3 regions of the Clostridium intestinale genome follow, and region 2 is predicted to be linked to each of the others. Evidence: a T-box and tRNA genes for the amino acid it is inferred to sense, from the RefSeq annotation. Region 2 holds a T-box; the other regions hold tRNA genes.

The links. The T-box of region 2 lies ahead of serS (serine--tRNA ligase). A T-box ahead of a tRNA ligase gene usually reads a tRNA of that ligase, here a tRNA-Ser.
Region 1: it encodes a tRNA-Ser, which carries the amino acid that the T-box ahead of serS (serine--tRNA ligase) is inferred to sense. The anticodon was not compared.
Region 3: it encodes a tRNA-Ser, which carries the amino acid that the T-box ahead of serS (serine--tRNA ligase) is inferred to sense. The anticodon was not compared.

Annotation. Positions count from the first base shown of each region.
Region 1 covers NZ_CP121166.1:3,653,622-3,659,976, reverse strand. Annotated here, with positions in the region: gene P8F83_RS18745 (ABC transporter ATP-binding protein) at 1-21, opposite strand, end outside; gene P8F83_RS18740 (response regulator transcription factor) at 116-772, opposite strand; gene P8F83_RS18735 (sensor histidine kinase) at 769-1,944, opposite strand; tRNA gene P8F83_RS18730 (tRNA-Ser) at 2,061-2,151, opposite strand; gene P8F83_RS18725 (DUF1667 domain-containing protein) at 2,230-2,463, opposite strand; gene P8F83_RS18720 (NAD(P)/FAD-dependent oxidoreductase) at 2,466-3,863, opposite strand; gene P8F83_RS18715 (UPF0182 family protein) at 3,896-6,355, opposite strand, start outside.
Region 2 covers NZ_CP121166.1:3,551,397-3,557,751, forward strand. Annotated here, with positions in the region: gene P8F83_RS18120 (helix-turn-helix domain-containing protein) at 148-531, shown strand; gene P8F83_RS18125 (Hsp20/alpha crystallin family protein) at 613-1,095, opposite strand; gene serS (serine--tRNA ligase) at 1,219-2,496, opposite strand; T-box leader at 2,566-2,772, opposite strand; gene P8F83_RS18135 (CD3324 family protein) at 2,914-3,189, opposite strand; gene P8F83_RS18140 (DUF1062 domain-containing protein) at 3,402-4,019, opposite strand; gene P8F83_RS18145 (RNA polymerase sigma factor) at 4,332-4,529, shown strand; gene P8F83_RS18150 (RNA polymerase sigma factor) at 4,516-4,812, shown strand; gene P8F83_RS18155 (hypothetical protein) at 4,805-5,953, shown strand; gene P8F83_RS18160 (PadR family transcriptional regulator) at 6,234-6,355, shown strand, end outside.
Region 3 covers NZ_CP121166.1:3,662,643-3,668,997, forward strand. Annotated here, with positions in the region: gene P8F83_RS18755 (ABC transporter permease) at 1-504, shown strand, start outside; tRNA gene P8F83_RS18760 (tRNA-Ser) at 611-701, shown strand; tRNA gene P8F83_RS18765 (tRNA-Ser) at 728-818, shown strand; gene P8F83_RS18770 (lysophospholipase) at 922-1,860, shown strand; tRNA gene P8F83_RS18775 (tRNA-Ser) at 1,898-1,988, shown strand; tRNA gene P8F83_RS18780 (tRNA-Ser) at 2,015-2,105, shown strand; gene P8F83_RS18785 (GNAT family N-acetyltransferase) at 2,349-2,867, shown strand; gene treP (PTS system trehalose-specific EIIBC component) at 3,066-4,481, shown strand; gene treC (alpha,alpha-phosphotrehalase) at 4,557-6,203, shown strand; gene treR (trehalose operon repressor) at 6,268-6,355, shown strand, end outside.

The DNA.
Region 1 (6,355 bases), 100 kb from region 2:
TTTAACTTCTATATAATTCATAAAAAAATCCCCCTTTAGTACTTTAATAATATTTTAAAATACTAAAAGGGGATTTACTATTATCCTAAGTAACTATAAGCCGTTACTTAAGTCACTATTCATCTGCTATATCATTTTTAAATGCAAATATAGTCAATTGTGTTCTATCTCTTAACGATAATTTTGATAATATATTACTTATATTGTTCTTAATAGTTCCTTCTGATAGGAATAACCTCTCTCCTATTTCCTTATTAGATAGTCCATTTGCTATTTCTTTTATAATATTAATCTCTTTAGAATTCAAATTGTATCGGATTTTTACATCTTCTAAATTCTTTTTATTAGTTTTTAGCCCTGATCCTAGCATTTTATTAGCGACTTCTTGATTAATTACTATTGTACCTTTTATGCAGGCCTTTATTCCCTCATATATTAAGTCGTAATCACTATCTTTAAGTATATATCCTGATGCCCCATATTTTAAGGCTTCTTGAATATATTCTACATCATTAAATGTTGTTAATATAAGAATTTTTATATCCTTAAACTGTTCTTTTATAAGTTTTGTTCCTGTAACTCCATCACACTGAGGCATTCTTATATCCATTAAAACTACATTAGGAGGATTTTTTTTACAAGACTCTAAGGCTTCTCTTCCATTAGAACAAACATCTATTACTTCTATATCATCATAACTTTCTAATATAATTTTTAATCCATCCCTTATTAACTTTTCATCATCTACCAGTATTAGTTTTATCTTATTCAAGATTCTTCCTCCTGTGAATAGATTTTTAATTTTTCTTTTTTATCTAATTCTATTCTTACTAAAAATCCATCATTAGGTTTTGTAGAATAATCAAAGGCACCACCTAGTTCCTCTACTCTTTCTCTCATGCTTCGTAGACCTAAACCTTCAATTACCTTATCTTTACCTATTCCATTATCCTTTAATGCAACTATTAAACTATATTCGTTAAATGCCATTGTTATTTTTATTACAGTGGATTTCCCATGTCTTAATGAATTAGATAAAAATTCTTGTATTATTCTATATATTACAAAGGTTTGATCTGAATTTAATGCCCACTTTTCCTTTGTGAATGATAATCTTACATCCACCCCTGTAAGTTTTTTAAATTTATTTATTAACTCATCAATGATTATAATTCCTTCATAATTTTCAAATTCCTTAGGTTTTATTTCTCTTACTGCACCTCTTACATCATTTAGACTTTTTTGCGTAAATTCTCTAAGATTAGCTGCTAATTGTTTTCCTCCAGTAGGGTTTTTATCTACTACTTTCTCAATAGCACCTAATTGTATAATAATTGTAGATAGAGCATGCCCTACGCTATCATGTATTTCTCTAGACAGTCTATTTCTTTCTCTTAACAGAGTTATTTCCTCAATTGAACTTGCATACATCTCTAAATCATTATTAGCTTTTTTAAGCTTATCTTCAGATATTCTAAGCTTATCATATAATTCCTGTGCCTCTATTTTCTTATTATATTCATCATTTATAAAATATAATATTAAGATTAATATTATAACTATGCTCATATTCATTATCTGAGTATCTAATGGATCTTTTAAAGATAACATCATTCCTTCAAATGTTATTAATACATTTAGTATAGTTTTTATTGGGTTCTTAAAGAGTATGTTACTATCTAAAGCTATTAGTACAAGATATGCGAACAGATATCCACCTATATATTTGTAGCAAAATATTATCATAGCTAATTCTACGATAAAAGATAGGCATCTATAACTTATCTTATCCAAAGAAAAGAACCTTAGTTGATTGTTTATTATAAATGTAAGGACAAAAACTATTTCAATTTTATCTATATCATTTTTATGCATTACTATACTTGCAATGATAATAAGTAGCAATGAATATCTAATTACTGTTAATAATTTCTTATTCCACATAAATCCTCCTTATAATCCTAAAAAGATTATATCATAAAAAAACATCTAGAAATTCTTCTAGATGTTTTATCTTACATAAAATAAAAAAGCTAGCTAAAATCTTAGCTAACTTTTTTTGGCGGAGAAAGTGGGATTCGAACCCACGGTACGCTCACACGTACGCCGGTTTTCAAGACCGGTGCCTTAAACCAACTCGACCATCTCTCCAAGTCTCACAAAGACTATTTTACCAAAAAAAATAATTATGTCAATACTTATTTGTGTTTTTATTATAATAATATATTTTTAATCTTTATCAACATCTCTGGTACATATAATGTCTACTCCAGTATTTAATATATTTGAGCAGATACTATCGCCTATTTTTATTGGAGTACTTATATAAAGTCTACTTAATACTTTAGAAAATTCTTTCCAAAGATCTACATCTATCTCTTCTGTACTTTTAACTGGTATAACCTTATATTTATTACTCCCTTTAGTTCTTACCACACTTGTAAATATATCTTTTCTTCCCATATTTACACCCCATCAAATTCTTTAATCCTAGCTGCTAAAACCCTTGACCCCTTAGAATCCTTAACTATGTCTGTTGATTTTTTATTTAATTCTTTAGAAAGTATATCAATTACTTTATTTATACAATATGAACCATGGCAATTACCAAATGTAGCTCCAGTTCTTCTCTTAACACCCTCTACTGTCCTTGCGCCTAAAGGTCTTCTAATAGAATCAACTATTTCACCTTCAGAAATCATATTACATAAACAAATTATCTTCCCGTATCTAGGTTCTAACTTTATTATTTCATTGCGTTCTTTGTTTGATAAATCTTTAAATCTATAATAATCTCTTCTTTTATCTACAAAATTTTTCTTTAAAGAACATTTTAGATTATTTACTATAGTCTCACATAACATCTGAGATAAAGCTGGAGCTATAGTAACTTCACCATAATGATTTCCTGTAACACTTATATATCCTTTAGATATTTCACTTTCATCTATGAGCATTGAATCTACATTAAATTCATCAGAAAACATATGATTTACATCCTTTTTAGATAAATTAGGTAATATAGTATTGGATGTTTTTATTATTTCATCTAAACTTAAAGTAACATCACTTTTCACTGCTATAAGCGTTCCTGATGAAAAGGTAGGCGTTTGAAATATAAACCCATTAGTATCTAACTCATTTATCACTAAACTATTAACAGTATCCTTAAAATCATGATCTAATAAGAGATAATACAATTTCTTATCTTTTCTTTTCTCTTCAGCATTAGTATTATAATTTAAATCATATTGTTCACTAGGTATTGTATTAATAACTACTCTACAGTTAAATTTATTTTTATTTGTAGTTACTCTAAATCCTTTAGCTGCTTTTTGAATATTTAGTACTGTTTCCTCTAACCTAAAAAAAACACCATTATCGGCAGCTACTTCTGCGTAAGCTAATGCTAAGTCATAAGGACTTATTATTGCTGTATTTTGAGAATATAATGCCTTTTTTATAGGAACCTTCAAATTACCGTTTAATTCTTTAGCATGTTCCTCTTCTATTAAATGTATATCCTTTATTCCTCTTTTTATTGCCCTATCGTATATCTTATTTAATTTTTCTACTGACTTATCTGTTTGAGCAATTCTCATAGATCCTATTCTTTTAAAAGGAACATCAAATTTTAAAGCTATTTCTTCAATTAATTCATTTCCCATGTATTCTAATGATGACATGAGATTATTAGATGCCTCTGATCCGTCATAAACTATAGCTGTATGAACTGATGATAGATCATCAGCTATATCATAATCTCTTTCTATTAGAGCTATATTTAAGTTATATTTAGATAACTCATAGGCAGCGGCACATCCTATTACACCACCACCTAATATAAGTATGTCGTAATCCATAAATCTAACCTCAACTTTTCCCTTTTTGTTTATTACTTATTTAACTTTTCTATGGCTTCTCCTAGCTTCTTTATATATTCTCCATATTCAGCCCAATTTCCTTTTGTTTGCGATTCAATTGCTTTATTATATAAATCTTGAATCTCTATATTAGTTTCTCTTTGTTCTTCATTTATAGTATTTTCATTTATTATTTTTTCTTTATAATTAAATAAGCTTTCTAATGCTTTATTTAAATCTTCTTCCATAACTATTTTTTTACCATCTGATAAAATAATTCTCTTCATTTCTGGTATAGTTTTTTCTACATCTGCCTTAAGATAAATTGGAAGCATATATATAAGGGAATTTTCTATAGGTAATATTACGGTCTCACCATATTCAACTTTAGAACCTTTACCTTCCCATAAAGAAATCTCCTGCGAAATATATGGATCTTGTAGTATCTGATTTCTAAATAAGTATGGTCCATAGATAGTTTTTTCAGGTGAAAATTTAAATAATACTAAATCCCCATAATTTTCTCCATCCATTCTTGCACCTAACATAGAAATCATATTCTTCTTACTTTTCATATTAAAGTAATTGAATAATACCATCTCTTCATTTTTCTCTCCAGGCAATTGTGTAACAAGATACAACCCTTCATTATTATTTAAGCTTTCTTTAGCATCCGAGCTATTACTAGAAACTTCCCATACATCTTCTAAAGTAAAAAACTCTTTAGGGTCTTTTATATGATAGGTTGATAACACGTTGCTTTGAATATCAAATATCTTCTTAGGATATTTAAAATGGCTTTGTAATCCTGAAGGAATTTCTTCTTTATTTTTAAATAATCCTTTAAATATTTTAGAATATCCTAAAACTATAGGGTCTTTTTCATCTACAATATAATAATTAGTTTCTCCTGATGAAGCATCTACAACAACTTTAAATGAATTTCTAATATAATTTATTCCTCCATATGGCTGAGAGTAAGGAAAATTATTAGCAGTTGTATATCCATCAATAACCCAATATAACTTGCCTTCATTTATTACCATATAAGGATCTTCATCATATTCCAAAAAAGGAGCTATCTTTTTTACTCTCTCTAATATATTTCTATTAATTAAAATCTTACTTTCGTTTGTAATATTTCCAGAGAATAAAATTTTAAAATTTTGCTCTCTTAAACTAAATAATATTCTATTAAATAGGCTTAATTTTATGCCACCTTTATCATCATACTTATAGTTAGTATCTCCATTTTCTTTAGGGTAATCCAATTCACCACTTGAGGTATTTACAATTGCATAATCATTTGTAACTTCACCAAAATAGATTCTAGGATTTTTCAAATATATATTAGTAAGATTTTCAGTGGGCAAATTTTTCATCAAAAAATCTGGTTGCCCCTCATCTGTAACCTTATTTACTTTACTCATAACCACTCCATACCCATGTGTATATACCATGTGATTACTCTGCCAATTATCTATGGCTGATGTTTCTATCTCTCTTGGTGCCAAAAATACTTGTGTGTACTTACCATCTATAATATAGCGATCTGTATCTATATCTAAAAATTTATAATAACTTCTTATTTCTTGTACTTGATTATAAAAGTTTAAAACTGGTCCTGAAGAGTTTACTTTAAGATTTGATATTATTTGTTTATTATTTTTTATTTTAGTACTATTTAAATCCATTCCTGGATCAAAATCTTTTTCTTCTATATTATTTATATTAAAACCTTCATTGGTTGCATCTATGTTATAAGATATATAAGGGCTTTCATATTCTATTTCATTAGGTTTTACAAAGAATTTATACACAATATTATATATTAGTGGCTGTATTATTATTAAAAACAATATTATTCCTGTAAAAAATATTAGTGGCTTAAATTTATTTCTTCTTAACATAATAAATGCGATAATTGATGATATTATTGAAACTATTATTATTACTTTATAAAAGTTTAGTGTTATATTTATATCTGTAAAACTAGCACCAAATGATCCTCCATTATTACTATATAATATATAGAAACTTTTCAATATATATCCTACTCCTATAAGGAATATAATCATAGATACTAAAGTAGCTGCTTGTTTACCTAATATTTCTTTAAACTCTTTTAAATGCTGACTAAATTTCATATAATTTTTATTTATAGCATATTTCTTTAAACTAATAAATACATAAATCCCTATTGTTATGATTAAAGCAATAAATAAAATATCTTTAAAAAAATTATAAATTATATCTATTAATGGTAATTTAAATATATAAAAAGATGCATCTATATTAAAGATAGGATCTTTATAATTAAAAAGATTTGAATTAGTAAATAATAATATATTATACCAATATTTCATAGAAGCATTTATAGATATAATAAAGGAGATTATTATATTAAAAACTAATACAGCTTTTCTCAATTTAAATAAACTCTCAGATTTAAATTCTTTCTCTATGCTTATTAATATACTTTTGCTCAATAG
Region 2 (6,355 bases):
CCTCCACCTTAGCTTAACTATCAGTAAATATTTAACATATATAATTTTACTGAACTACTATGCTATTTGCAAACAAAATATAATAGCTCTCTGCTTATTTATCTAATTAATTTTTATGTATAGAGTTATCTTGAGGAGTGAACTAAATTGAAGAATGAATTACTAAATATAGATAATAAAGCCATCGGGCATAGAATAAGAACTGAGCGAGAAGCATTAAGCCTGACTAGAGAGAAATTTGCTGAGATTGTTGACTTTTCACCCTTATATATTGGACAACTTGAACGTGGGGAAAGACAGATGAGCCTTATCGCTTTAGTTAAAATATCTAACTGTCTCCATATATCTACCGACTATTTGATATATGGAAATAAATACACTGATACTGCTAATGCGATTTTAAGAGAAGATTTAGAGAATTACTCTGTACAGAGTAAAAACTTAATATATGACTTAATTAATAAATGTTCCACTAAAGAACTACATTTAATTGAGGACATTATAAAATTAATACTACCTTACATAAAATAATAGCTTAATCTAGCCTTTTATTATCTTTAACAAAAAACCTCCTATGCACCCTATTTCCTTTGCAAAGGAGGTTTTTTTATTTCACTCAACTTCATAACTATCTACATCTACTATTATTGGAGTTTCCTCTTCCTCATATTTTTTTATCATCTTTTTCTTAGGTAAAGTTAATAGAAGTATGCTTCTATCAAAGGCTGCACCTATCTTACTTTTATCTATCTCTTCTATATTGAAAGTTTTAATTAAATTACCGCCAGTCTCAACTATACTCATCATTACGTTCAATCCATTACTATATACTTGTCTTCTTCTAATAGTTAAAATAGCTCTATTCCTTTCAAAATCTATACTTATATCTTTAGGTGAAACCCCTGGTAAATACCCTTTTAATAGATAATAATCTCCATGATCTTTCATCTCAACACTATAATCCTGCTCTCTTGGTCTTTCATTAACTAAACTACTCGCTAAGACTTGATTAATCATATTATTAAAAAATGTATCAGTAAACATACCACTGAAAATATTAATTCCGTTAAGCATAAAAGGAAACATTCTAAACATATATGCCATCCTTTCTAAAATATACTTTTACTATATAAGTATTAATATTTTCCTATTTTTGACACTGCTTTACCAAATAAATATAGCGCATTGAATTAAATAAATTCAATGCGCTAATATATACTATTTAATTACTTCATTATTACCCATATACGGTCTTAATGCTACAGGAATATTTATAGAGCCATCTTCATTTAAGTTATTCTCTAAAAATGCAATTAACATTCTTGGAGGCGCCACTACTGTATTATTTAAAGTGTGTGCAAAATATTTACCATCTTTTCCATCTACACGAATCTTTAAACGACGAGCTTGTGCATCACCTAAATTAGAGCAGCTTCCAACTTCAAAGTATTTCTTTTGTCTAGGAGACCAAGCTTCAACGTCAACTGACTTAACTTTCAAATCTGCTAAATCACCTGAACAACATTCTAATGTTCTTACTGGAATATCTAAAGAACGGAATAAATCTACAGTATCTCTCCATAATTTATCGTACCATTCCATACTTTCTTCTGGTTTACATACAACAATCATCTCTTGCTTTTCAAATTGATGAATTCTGTATACTCCCCTTTCCTCTATACCATGAGCCCCTTTTTCTTTTCTAAAACAAGGAGAATAACTAGTTAAAGTTTGTGGAAGTGAAGTTTCTGGCAATATAGTATCTATGAACTTTCCAATCATAGAATGTTCACTTGTTCCGATTAAATATAGATCTTCTCCTTCTATCTTGTACATCATAGCTTCCATCTCTGCGAAACTCATAACTCCAGTTACAACTTCACTACGAATCATAAATGGAGGAATACAGTATGTGAAGCCCCTATCTATCATGAAGTCTCTAGCATAAGAAATTATTGCTGAATGTAGTCTTGCAATGTTACCCATTAAATAGTAGAAACCATTTCCAGCTACCTTTCTAGCACTATCTAAATCTATTCCTTGTAATTTTTCCATTATCTCTGTGTGATATGGAATCTCAAACTCTGGAACAAATGGATCACCATAACGTTGAACTTCAACATTTTCACTGTCATCTTTACCTATTGGTACACTTGGATCAATTATATTTGGAATTACTAGCATAATATTTCTTACTTTTTCTTCTAGTTCAGCCTCTTTTGCTTCTAACTCAGCCAACTTTTCAGATTGCTCAGTAACCTTTTTCTTCATTTCTTCGGCTTCATCTCTTTTTCCTTGAGCCATTAATCCACCTATTTGTTTAGAAAATTTATTTCTATCAGCTCTTAGTCCATCGGCTATTACCTTTGCCCCTCTAAGCTCTGCATCTAACGCAATAACCTCATCTACTAATGGAAGTTTGTTATCTTGGAATTTATTCCTTATATTTTGTTTAACTAACTCTGGATTTTCTCTAACAAATTTTAAATCTAACATTTTTTATCCTCCTGATACATTTAATATAAATTGAAATAAAAAAAACCATCCCATATATAAAAATATATATATTGGGACGGAGATATCCGCGTTGCCACCCAACTTGCTAGTCTATAAATCAACTAGCCACTCGACAATAGTACAATAAAGAGTACAAACCTTTCGATTCATCACCGACAGCTCCAAAAGTGGAAAGATTTAACCTTTCACCGATTCACACCAACCATCGGCTCTCTTAAGAAATTTATAAATCGTAGCTTTTATAATCACTGTTTTCCATATATAACTATTATGTACTAATTATATATGCATTTATTCAGTTCTTCAAGATTTTTATTCATTAAATAGTTAAAATTACATATATGATAAAAATGGCTCTGTAACACTAATTATTTAGTGCTACAGCCCCATCTTCAATTATCCAATACTCTTTTTTTGTAAGATAATTCTTTGTATAGTCTTATATGACAAATAATATTTATCAGAAATACTTTGTATTGATTCTCCACTTAAGTAATCTTCGTATATATTTGTATTTCTATCTGAAAGTTCTTTTTTACTTTGTGATAGTTCTCCCCATGCAATTTTATTTTCTTCCTTTCTAGGTATATAAATATACTTCCCATCTACATACTTTTGAATTAACTCTAATATTTCATCAGGAAAAATATCCTTAGCATTTGCATAGCTCATTATATGCCCTCCTAAATATAATTTGTTTCTTTAGGATTGAGCAAAGGCTAAAACTATTTATTATTTGATTTTTATGCAGTAGCCTTTGCTATGCATATATAACATATTTTCTCATAAACAAACTATGCCCCTTTCAATGTTTTATATTTTACCTTATATATACAATTATAATGTTTTATTCAATATTTTGTCTAACAAAATGATTCAAACTTCTATACTATATGATGTAAGGCTTTCATAACCTCTTCTTCAATCCAAATACGTATCTCCATTCCATTCTTTATTTTGGTAGCTGAAGGATTTTCATTACCTTTAATATAAAGTTGTCCAAGTTTCTCCTTACTCTTTATTTTACTTCTAGATAATCCAAGCTTCTCACTTAATAGTCTATCTACTCTCACATCTATAGGATATCTACATTCTATTTCAATAATAAGTTCAGATTCCATTTTATAATTTATTCCTATTTTCTGTGATACTAACTTATATTTCAAATCTTCTAAAATAACTTCAACTTTATTTTTACTATATACGCTTAAATTAAATCCGTACTCTTTTATTAAATTCTCATCATTCACAAGAAATTTCTCATACTCATTTCTATTAATTTTATGAGATTTTACTCTCTCATGTATAGTCATATTCCAAGTTGATTTACACTTATCACATTGATAAATCATCCAAACATCTATATTATTCTTGTTTGCATTCACTCTAAATTTCCCACTATTAATGTAATGTGATTTTTCATTACATTTAGAACAAATTCTTTTCACCTTAGGTAAACTTTCAGGTATTAGTTCCCACCTATATTTATTTAAATAGCTCATATCGCTCCTCCTAATTATTAAAATCTTAGGATTAGCAAAGGCTACTTTATTATTTTTTAATAATGCACTAGCCTTTGCTATGCATTAAAAATCTCCGTAGTCATAAAAATCGCCTCCAATATTTTATATACTTATATTTTATCAATCCTAATTAATTCATAAAACCTCATTCTTATTTCATAAATAAAAATGAGGTTAGTGTAGTTCTTTCATTTGATTATTTTATATAATATTCTTATAAAATAGCACGATATTTTTCCAATTTAATCGTATATATAATGACAGACTTTAAAAAAGTATGGAGGTGACTGCTTGAAAGGGGACTCATTTATTAAAATTTATAAAGAATATTTTCCTTATGTATATAGATACCTTTATGGACTTACCTATAGCCACCAAACAGCAGAAGACTTGACTCAAGAGTCTTTCGTTAAAGCTTTAAGTATTCTTCAAATTTCAAATGAAAGCATAAAATCCTGGCTTCTCACAGTAGCTCATGGACTATGTTAAAAAAAATAGTAGATTAAGTTTTCATGAAGATAATTTTTTAAATGAAATAAACGTACAAGATTTTACAGATAAGTTAATGCTTAAGGAAAGTATAAACTCTGCTTTTATATTAATAAAACAACTTCCAGAGAATCAACGACAGGTAGTGCTGTTATGTCTAATAAACGAGTTATCTTATCATCAAGCATCAGAAATTTTAGATATAAGCGTTTCTGCAGTTACTAATTTAATCTACAGAGCTAGAAAAACACTTAGAGAATTAAGGAGGGAAATTGATGGATAACGAATTCCAAGAAAAACTCAAGTTATATAAAGAAGGAAAATTAAATAAAGAAGAAGTTTCTGAAATAGAATCCTCTATTGATAAATTCATTGCTATATCAGATTATCTTAATAATGATGAGAATGATTTCTTTGAAGAACTGAAACAGCAGCTACCAACAAGTAATGTACAAGAAAATAAATTTGACAAGGTATTAAAACGTAAAATAAATCTACGAATTATACTAATAACCGCAATTTCATCTATTTGTGTTTTTTTATTTTTTATATTTCTATATTTTACTTCATCTAAAATAATTACATCTTTGTTTGGATTAGACTATAAGGAATTATATGTAAAAAGAGAGATTATAGTTCAATTTGCAGGAATGTTTCAACCTCAATATAAATCAAATCGTAGCGGAGTTAGTTCATCACTTTTTGCTCAACAAAATATCGATATCTCTCTTGAAAATACTATTAGAAACACTAAAATAGATGAAATGAATCTAAAGGTAAAATACAGTTTTGGTGAGCCTTCTAAATCAAAAGAAACAACGACACCTCAACTAATATTTCAAGAATTTACTCCTTTTTTTGATCATGAATCTAATCCAAAAGCAGGTTTTAATGTACTTGAAAATGCTCCTCAAGGAACTAAAGCAAAAATATTTATACAATTTAATAAACCCTTAACCGCTGAAGAAATAAAAGAAACTTTTGTAGATAAGCTTGACTCTACAGATGCCGCTATGTCATCTTTTGATATCACACCTATAGCTGTATTTAACTCAAACTTTGTATTAGCAAATCCTTCTTATTTTCTATGTACAACAGTCTTTCCATATGACAATAAGAATGCAAAACAACTAGAGAATAACAGAGGAGAACAAACTCAATATGAAAATATGGATAATGAAGCCCATAAAGAATCTCTTATAGGAAATCTATATCTTATAAAGAACAATCTAAGCCTTCTGAGGTCTATGTACTATCAGGATATGTTTGAAAATATTAATATTGACGACTTAATTAAAGAATCTGAAGATAATGGTGCTGAATATGCTGGTATGTATATATCTGCTGACAGTAAAGATCTATTAAAACTTAAAGATAGTTCTTTTATTCACTGGGTTGGAGTTCAGAATATAGTTATCTGGTGAATTTAAGCATTTGATCAAAGTGTAAAAGATCATTTGGGAGATATCCTTAACCATATTAATAATCAAATAACTTTATTAAAAACATCATAATAATTATTTATGTGATATAATATACAAGTAATAATTTTACTGTTTACAATATGAGAAATACTAAACTAAAGATTCGAATTTGATAAAGGTGTTACCAAAACAGTAACACCTTTATATTGCTATAAAAATATAAAAATTATTTCTAGATAATCAAATATGAAAATAATTGTTAAAGTAATGGAGGATTAATATGAGAGTTCTTAAACACGCTATTTTAGGTCTACTGGATAGAGGCGAAATGAGCGGTTATGATATTATGACTGAATTTAAAGATAAAGAAATTAGACACTTTTGGAGCGCAAAGCATAGTCA
Region 3 (6,355 bases), 110 kb from region 2:
TTAAGACTTAGAAAACAGAGAATATTAGAAAGATTTTTAACTACAAATAATAGAGGTTATGAAATAATGGGAAGTATTTATATTTCTATGTGGTTAGTGCAAATAATTTTTTATACAGCCTCATTTGTAGTTCTTAATACTATATTTAAATATAATTTTGAGAATTTTGGGATACTGCTTTTGAATATTTCATTGATGAGTTTGGTATCTATAAGTTTAGGAATAATGATTAGCAGATTGTTTAAAAATGAAGGTGTAGCAAGTTTGGTAGTTTATTTAACATCACTACTAATGTTCTTTGTATATATTAATACTATAGAATCAGGTGGAAAATCAGAAGGAATTATGGCAACATTAGCTAAGTTCACACCATTTTATTGGTCATTAGGAAGTATAGAAAAATCTGTATTGTTTCCAAATGTATTTATTTTATTATTGTTTGCATTGATATTCTTTAGTGCAGGAAGTATTAAATATTCAAATTTTGCTAAAAAAATTAATTAATTAAGAGGGTGACTAATATTTTTAAATTAGTTGCCCTTAAATTTCTATTAAAAAGATGTTGACATTACATAAGCTCGTTGATATAATACTAATTGTTGTAACATACGGAGAGATGGTCGAGTTGGTTTAAGGCACCGGTCTTGAAAACCGGCGTACGTGTGAGCGTACCGTGGGTTCGAATCCCACTTTCTCCGCCATTATAATTTAAAGATATTTTCAGCTTGGAGAAATACTCAAGTGGCTGAAGAGGCGCCCCTGCTAAGGGCGTAGGTTGGGCAACCGGCGCCCGGGTTCAAATCCCGGTTTCTCCGCCAAAAATACACTGATATTTATATCAGTGTATTTTTTTGTTATAATATTTATAATTACATTCCTGTTAATTTTAAAATATTTATAAGATATATTAGGAGTAAAGAGATGAGAGAAAATATTATAAAACATAAATCAAGAGACTCTAAAGAATTGTCATTATATAAATGGGAACCAGAAAATAAAGAGAATATAAAAGGAATAGTTCAAATAGTTCATGGATCCTGTGAACATTCAGGGAGATACAGAGATTTTAGTAGTTTTTTAGTTCAAAATGGATATGTAGTTTATTCTAATGATCATAGAGGACATGGATTGACAGCAGAAAGTGAAGAGGAGTTAGGTTTTATTGCGGATAAAAATGGATGGGAAGTTTTAGTTGAAGATGTTTTAGAAATAAATAAACTAATAACTAATGATTACCCTAACTTACCTATATTTATGATTGGTCATAGCATGGGTTCTTTTATAGCGAGGCATTACGCTACTTTATATGGAAACACTATAAAGGGAGTTGTGTTAAGTGGTACGGCTCATAATAATAGATTACTTTTAAAGTTTGCGATAACACTTTCTGATATATATATAAAAATACATGGAAACAAATATAGAAGTAAGTTCATAAATTATTTAACTTATGGAGCATTTAATAGAAAAGTAAACAGCCATAGAACAAAATATGATTGGATTTGTATAGATGAAAAAGTAGTAGATGAATATGAAAAAGATGTTCATTGCGGATATATATTCACCAGTAATGCGTTTAAAGAAATGTTTAGAGGACTTTATTATATAACAAACATTAAAAATATAAAAAAGACACCAAAAGATCTTCCTATATTATTACTATCAGGTAAAAAAGATGTAGTAGGAAATGAAGGGAAGATGGTTATCAAATGTTATGAAAAATATAAAGAAGCAGGAATAGAAGACTTAGATATAAAGTTGTATGAGAAAATGAGGCATGAGATATTAAATGAAGTTGGAAAAAAAGAGGTATATGAGGATATACTAAGCTGGATCAGAAAACATTTAACTATTGACTAATACTATGTTGGTTGATATAATAAATTTTGTGAAAAATGGAGAGATGGTCGAGTTGGTTTAAGGCACCGGTCTTGAAAACCGGCGTACGTGTGAGCGTACCGTGGGTTCGAATCCCACTTTCTCCGCCATTATAATTTAAAGATATTTTCAGCTTGGAGAAATACTCAAGTGGCTGAAGAGGCGCCCCTGCTAAGGGCGTAGGTCGGGCAACCGGCGCCCGGGTTCAAATCCCGGTTTCTCCGCCAAAGAACAATTTTAAATTGTTCTTTTTTTGTTTATAAAAGAAAATGTGATTTAATTTATTTTGTACTTAAGAAATTTCTCATAAAGAAAAATAAAAAAGTAAGAGAACAATAATATAATGACAGATATTTCAAATAGATTTAAAAACATTAATTGATATAGTCACAGAAGCACATTGAGATAAATATATAAGAAGAATATAATATTATTGGTCAGTTAAAATTTGCTAGTAAGAAGGTGGGATATTGCTAAAGGGTGACAAAGTTTATTTAAGGTTAGTAGAGAAAAAAGATGTAAGTAGAATTTATAATATATGTTCTGAGCCAGAGGTTAGAGAGTATGATGGTGGGCAGTCTACATTACCATCTTTACAGTATATGCTTAAGCATTTTGATGATATGTTTAATATTGAAAGAAAAAGACTTTCTATAATAAATGAAAAAGATGTTTTAGTAGGGTATATAACTTATAAGGAAATAAAAGATACTTTAGATGTGTATTCTATAGGGATAACTATAGGAAGTAAGTTCTGGGGACGAGGATATGGGAAAGACTCTATAAAAACGTTAGTAGATTATTTATTTGTGAATAATAATGCTCATAGAGTAGAATTAGAGGTTGTAGATTATAACCTAAGAGCGATAAGATGTTATCTTTCTTGTGGTTTTATAGAAGAGGGACGCAAAAGAAAAAGATATTTCTTTCAAGGAAAATATAGCGATACAGTTATGATGAGTATTTTGAGAGATGAATATTTAAAATAATATAGAGAGAAAACCTAAGATTATAATTAAATCTATATATCTTAGGTTTTTTTATTTTTTGAAATAAATGATGAAAACGTATTGACTAACATATACGTACAAGTTATAATTAAAACATAGAGAACTTGTACGTATATGTTTAGATTGCAAAAAAGTTTTCTGTTTCTGGAATTATAAATATTTTAGGGGGTTTTTTTAATGGGTAAATTTCAAAATGATGCTCAAGAGTTATTAGCACTTGTTGGTGGAAAAGAGAACATATCAGCAGTAACTCATTGTGCTACAAGAATGCGTTTTGTTCTAGTAGAGCCTAAAAAGGCAGATGTAAAATCTATTGAAGCTTTAAAGAGTGTGAAAGGCACATTCACTCAAGCAGGACAGTTTCAAGTTATCATAGGTAATGAAGTTTCAACTTTTTACAACGACTTTACAGCAATAGCAGGAATAGACGGGGTAAGTAAAGATCAAGTAAAATCAGTTGCTAAGGGAAATATGAATGTTTTCCAAAGATTATTAGCTGATTTAGCAGAAATATTTGCACCACTTATACCAGCTCTTGTAGTTGGAGGTTTGATATTAGGTTTCCGTAATGTAATAGGTGATATAAAACTTCTAGAGGGAGGTACTAAAAGTTTAGTTGAAGTATCTCAGTTCTGGGCAGGAACTCATGCATTCTTATGGCTTATTGGAGAAGCTATATTTCACTTCTTACCAGTAGGAATCACTTGGTCAATATCTAAAAAGATGGGCACAACTCAAATATTAGGAATTGTATTAGGTATTACTTTAGTTTCACCTCAGCTTTTAAATGCTTATGGAGTGGCTGGAGCTACAGAAATTCCTTTCTGGGATTTTGGTTTTGCAAAAGTTCAGATGATAGGATACCAAGCACAAGTAATTCCAGCTATGCTTGCAGGATTTGTTTTAGTGTTCTTGGAAAAGAATATACGTAAAGTAGTTCCTGAATATATATCTATGATAGTAGTTCCATTTTTAGCATTAGTACCAACAGTTTTAATAGCTCATACTGTATTAGGTCCAATAGGTTGGAAAATAGGTTCAGCTATATCAACTGTAGTTTATGCAGGATTAACATCAGGATTAAATTGGTTATTTGCAGCTTTATTTGGCTTTGCATATGCACCACTTGTTATAACAGGATTACATCATATGACAAATGCTATAGACATGCAGTTAGTTGCTGAATTTGGAGGAACTAACCTATGGCCTATGATAGCATTATCAAATATTGCTCAAGGTTCAGCTGTACTAGCTATGATATTCTTAAATAGACATGATGAAGATGAAAAGCAAGTATCTATTCCAGCGGCTATTTCATGTTATTTAGGTGTAACTGAGCCTGCTATGTTTGGTATTAATTTAAAATATGTATATCCTTTCTTCGCAGCAATGATAGGTTCAGCTACAGCGGCAGTAGTTTCAGTAGGAGCTGGCGTTATGGCTAACTCAATAGGTGTTGGAGGACTTCCAGGGATATTATCAATACAGCCTAAATATATGGGGATATTTGCAATAAGTATGCTTATAGCCATAGTAGTACCATTTATACTGACTGTAATATTTAATAAAAATAAAATACTAGCTAAAAAATAATTTGCATTTATAGGAAGGAACCTAATTAGTTCCTTCCTTTAGTACTATAAATTGAAGCATAAGGAGTAAATAAATATGAAGGACTTTAAAAAGAGTGTGTTTTATCAAATATATCCTAAATCTTTTAAGGACTCGAATGGAGATGGGTTTGGGGATATAAAAGGGGTTACTACTAGTTTAGGATATTTAAAAGATTTGGGCGTTGATTATATATGGCTGACACCTTTTTATATATCTCCTCAGAAGGATAATGGATATGATGTTGAGGATTATAAGAGTATAGATAAAAGATTTGGAACTATGGAAGACTTTGAAGAATTAGTAGCAGAATCTAAAAAACTTGATATAGATATAATGTTAGATATGGTTTTTAATCATACATCAACAGAACATCAATGGTTTAAAAATGCATTAAATGGAGATAAAAAGTTTAAAGATTACTATATATTTAAAGCTCCTGTGGATGGAAAAGAACCTACTAACTGGATATCAAAATTTGGGGGAAATACCTGGGAGTATGTAGAAAAGTTTGATGAGTATTATTTACATCTATTTGATAAGACTCAAGCTGATTTAAACTGGGAGAATGAAGCTGTTAGAGAGGAAATATATGATGTTGTTAACTATTGGGTAAAAAAAGGCGTGAAAGGCTTCAGATTAGATGTTATAAATCTGATATCTAAACCAGAAGAATTTATAAATGATTACGAAGGTGATGGTCGTAGGTTCTATACAGATGGTCCTAAGATACATGAATATCTAAAGGAGCTTAATAGTAATAGTTTTGGGAAAAATAAAGATTTAATCACAGTAGGTGAGATGTCTTCAACAAGTATAGAAAACTGTGTTAGATATTCAAATCCACAAGAACAGGAATTAGATATGGTGTTTAACTTTCATCATTTAAAAGTAGATTATAAAAATGGTGAAAAGTGGACCTTGATGGATTTTGACTTCATGAAATTAAAGAATCTATTAAACGAATGGCAAATAGGAATGGAAAAAGGATGGAATGCCTTATTTTGGTGTAATCATGATCAGCCTAGAATAGTATCGCGTTTTGGAGATGATAAAAACTATCCCAAGGAATCAGCAAAAATGCTAGCTACAACCCTTCATTTGTTAAGAGGCACTCCCTATATTTATCAAGGAGAAGAAATAGGCATGACAAATGCATATTTTGATAATATAGAGGAGTATAGAGATATAGAATCAATTAATTATTATAATATTTTAAAGTCAGAAGGAAAAAGTGAAAAAGAAATAATAAAAATACTGCAAGCTAAATCTAGGGATAATTCACGTACACCAATGCAATGGAGTAGTGAAAAAAATTCTGGATTTACAGAAGGGATTCCATGGATACCACTAAGTAAAAATACAGATATAACGGTTGAAAGTTCTTTAAGAGATGAAGACTCAGTTTATTATCATTATAAGAAGCTAATATCTCTAAGAAAAGAGCATGATATTATAGCTTATGGAAACTATAGACCTATATTAGAAGAAAACTTAAAGGTTTTTGGGTATATAAGAAGTTATGAAAATAAGGAGCTTATAGTTTTAAATAACTTTTATGGAGAAACTATAGATGTAAAAGAATTTGTAGATGAGTATAAGACGTTAGATATATTAATATCTAATTATAAAGATTCTACTAAAGATTTAAAAAATATTAAACTTAGACCTTATGAATCCATTGCATATATTATTGAAAAATAAATATAAGAGAGTATATTGTTGAGAAGTAGATATAGTCATGTTAAAATATTTATGGTGATAATATATGAATAGTAAATATATAACTCTCTATAATAAAATTATAGAAAAAATAGAACAAGGAAGTTATCCTCCTAGTTCAAAACTTCCATCGG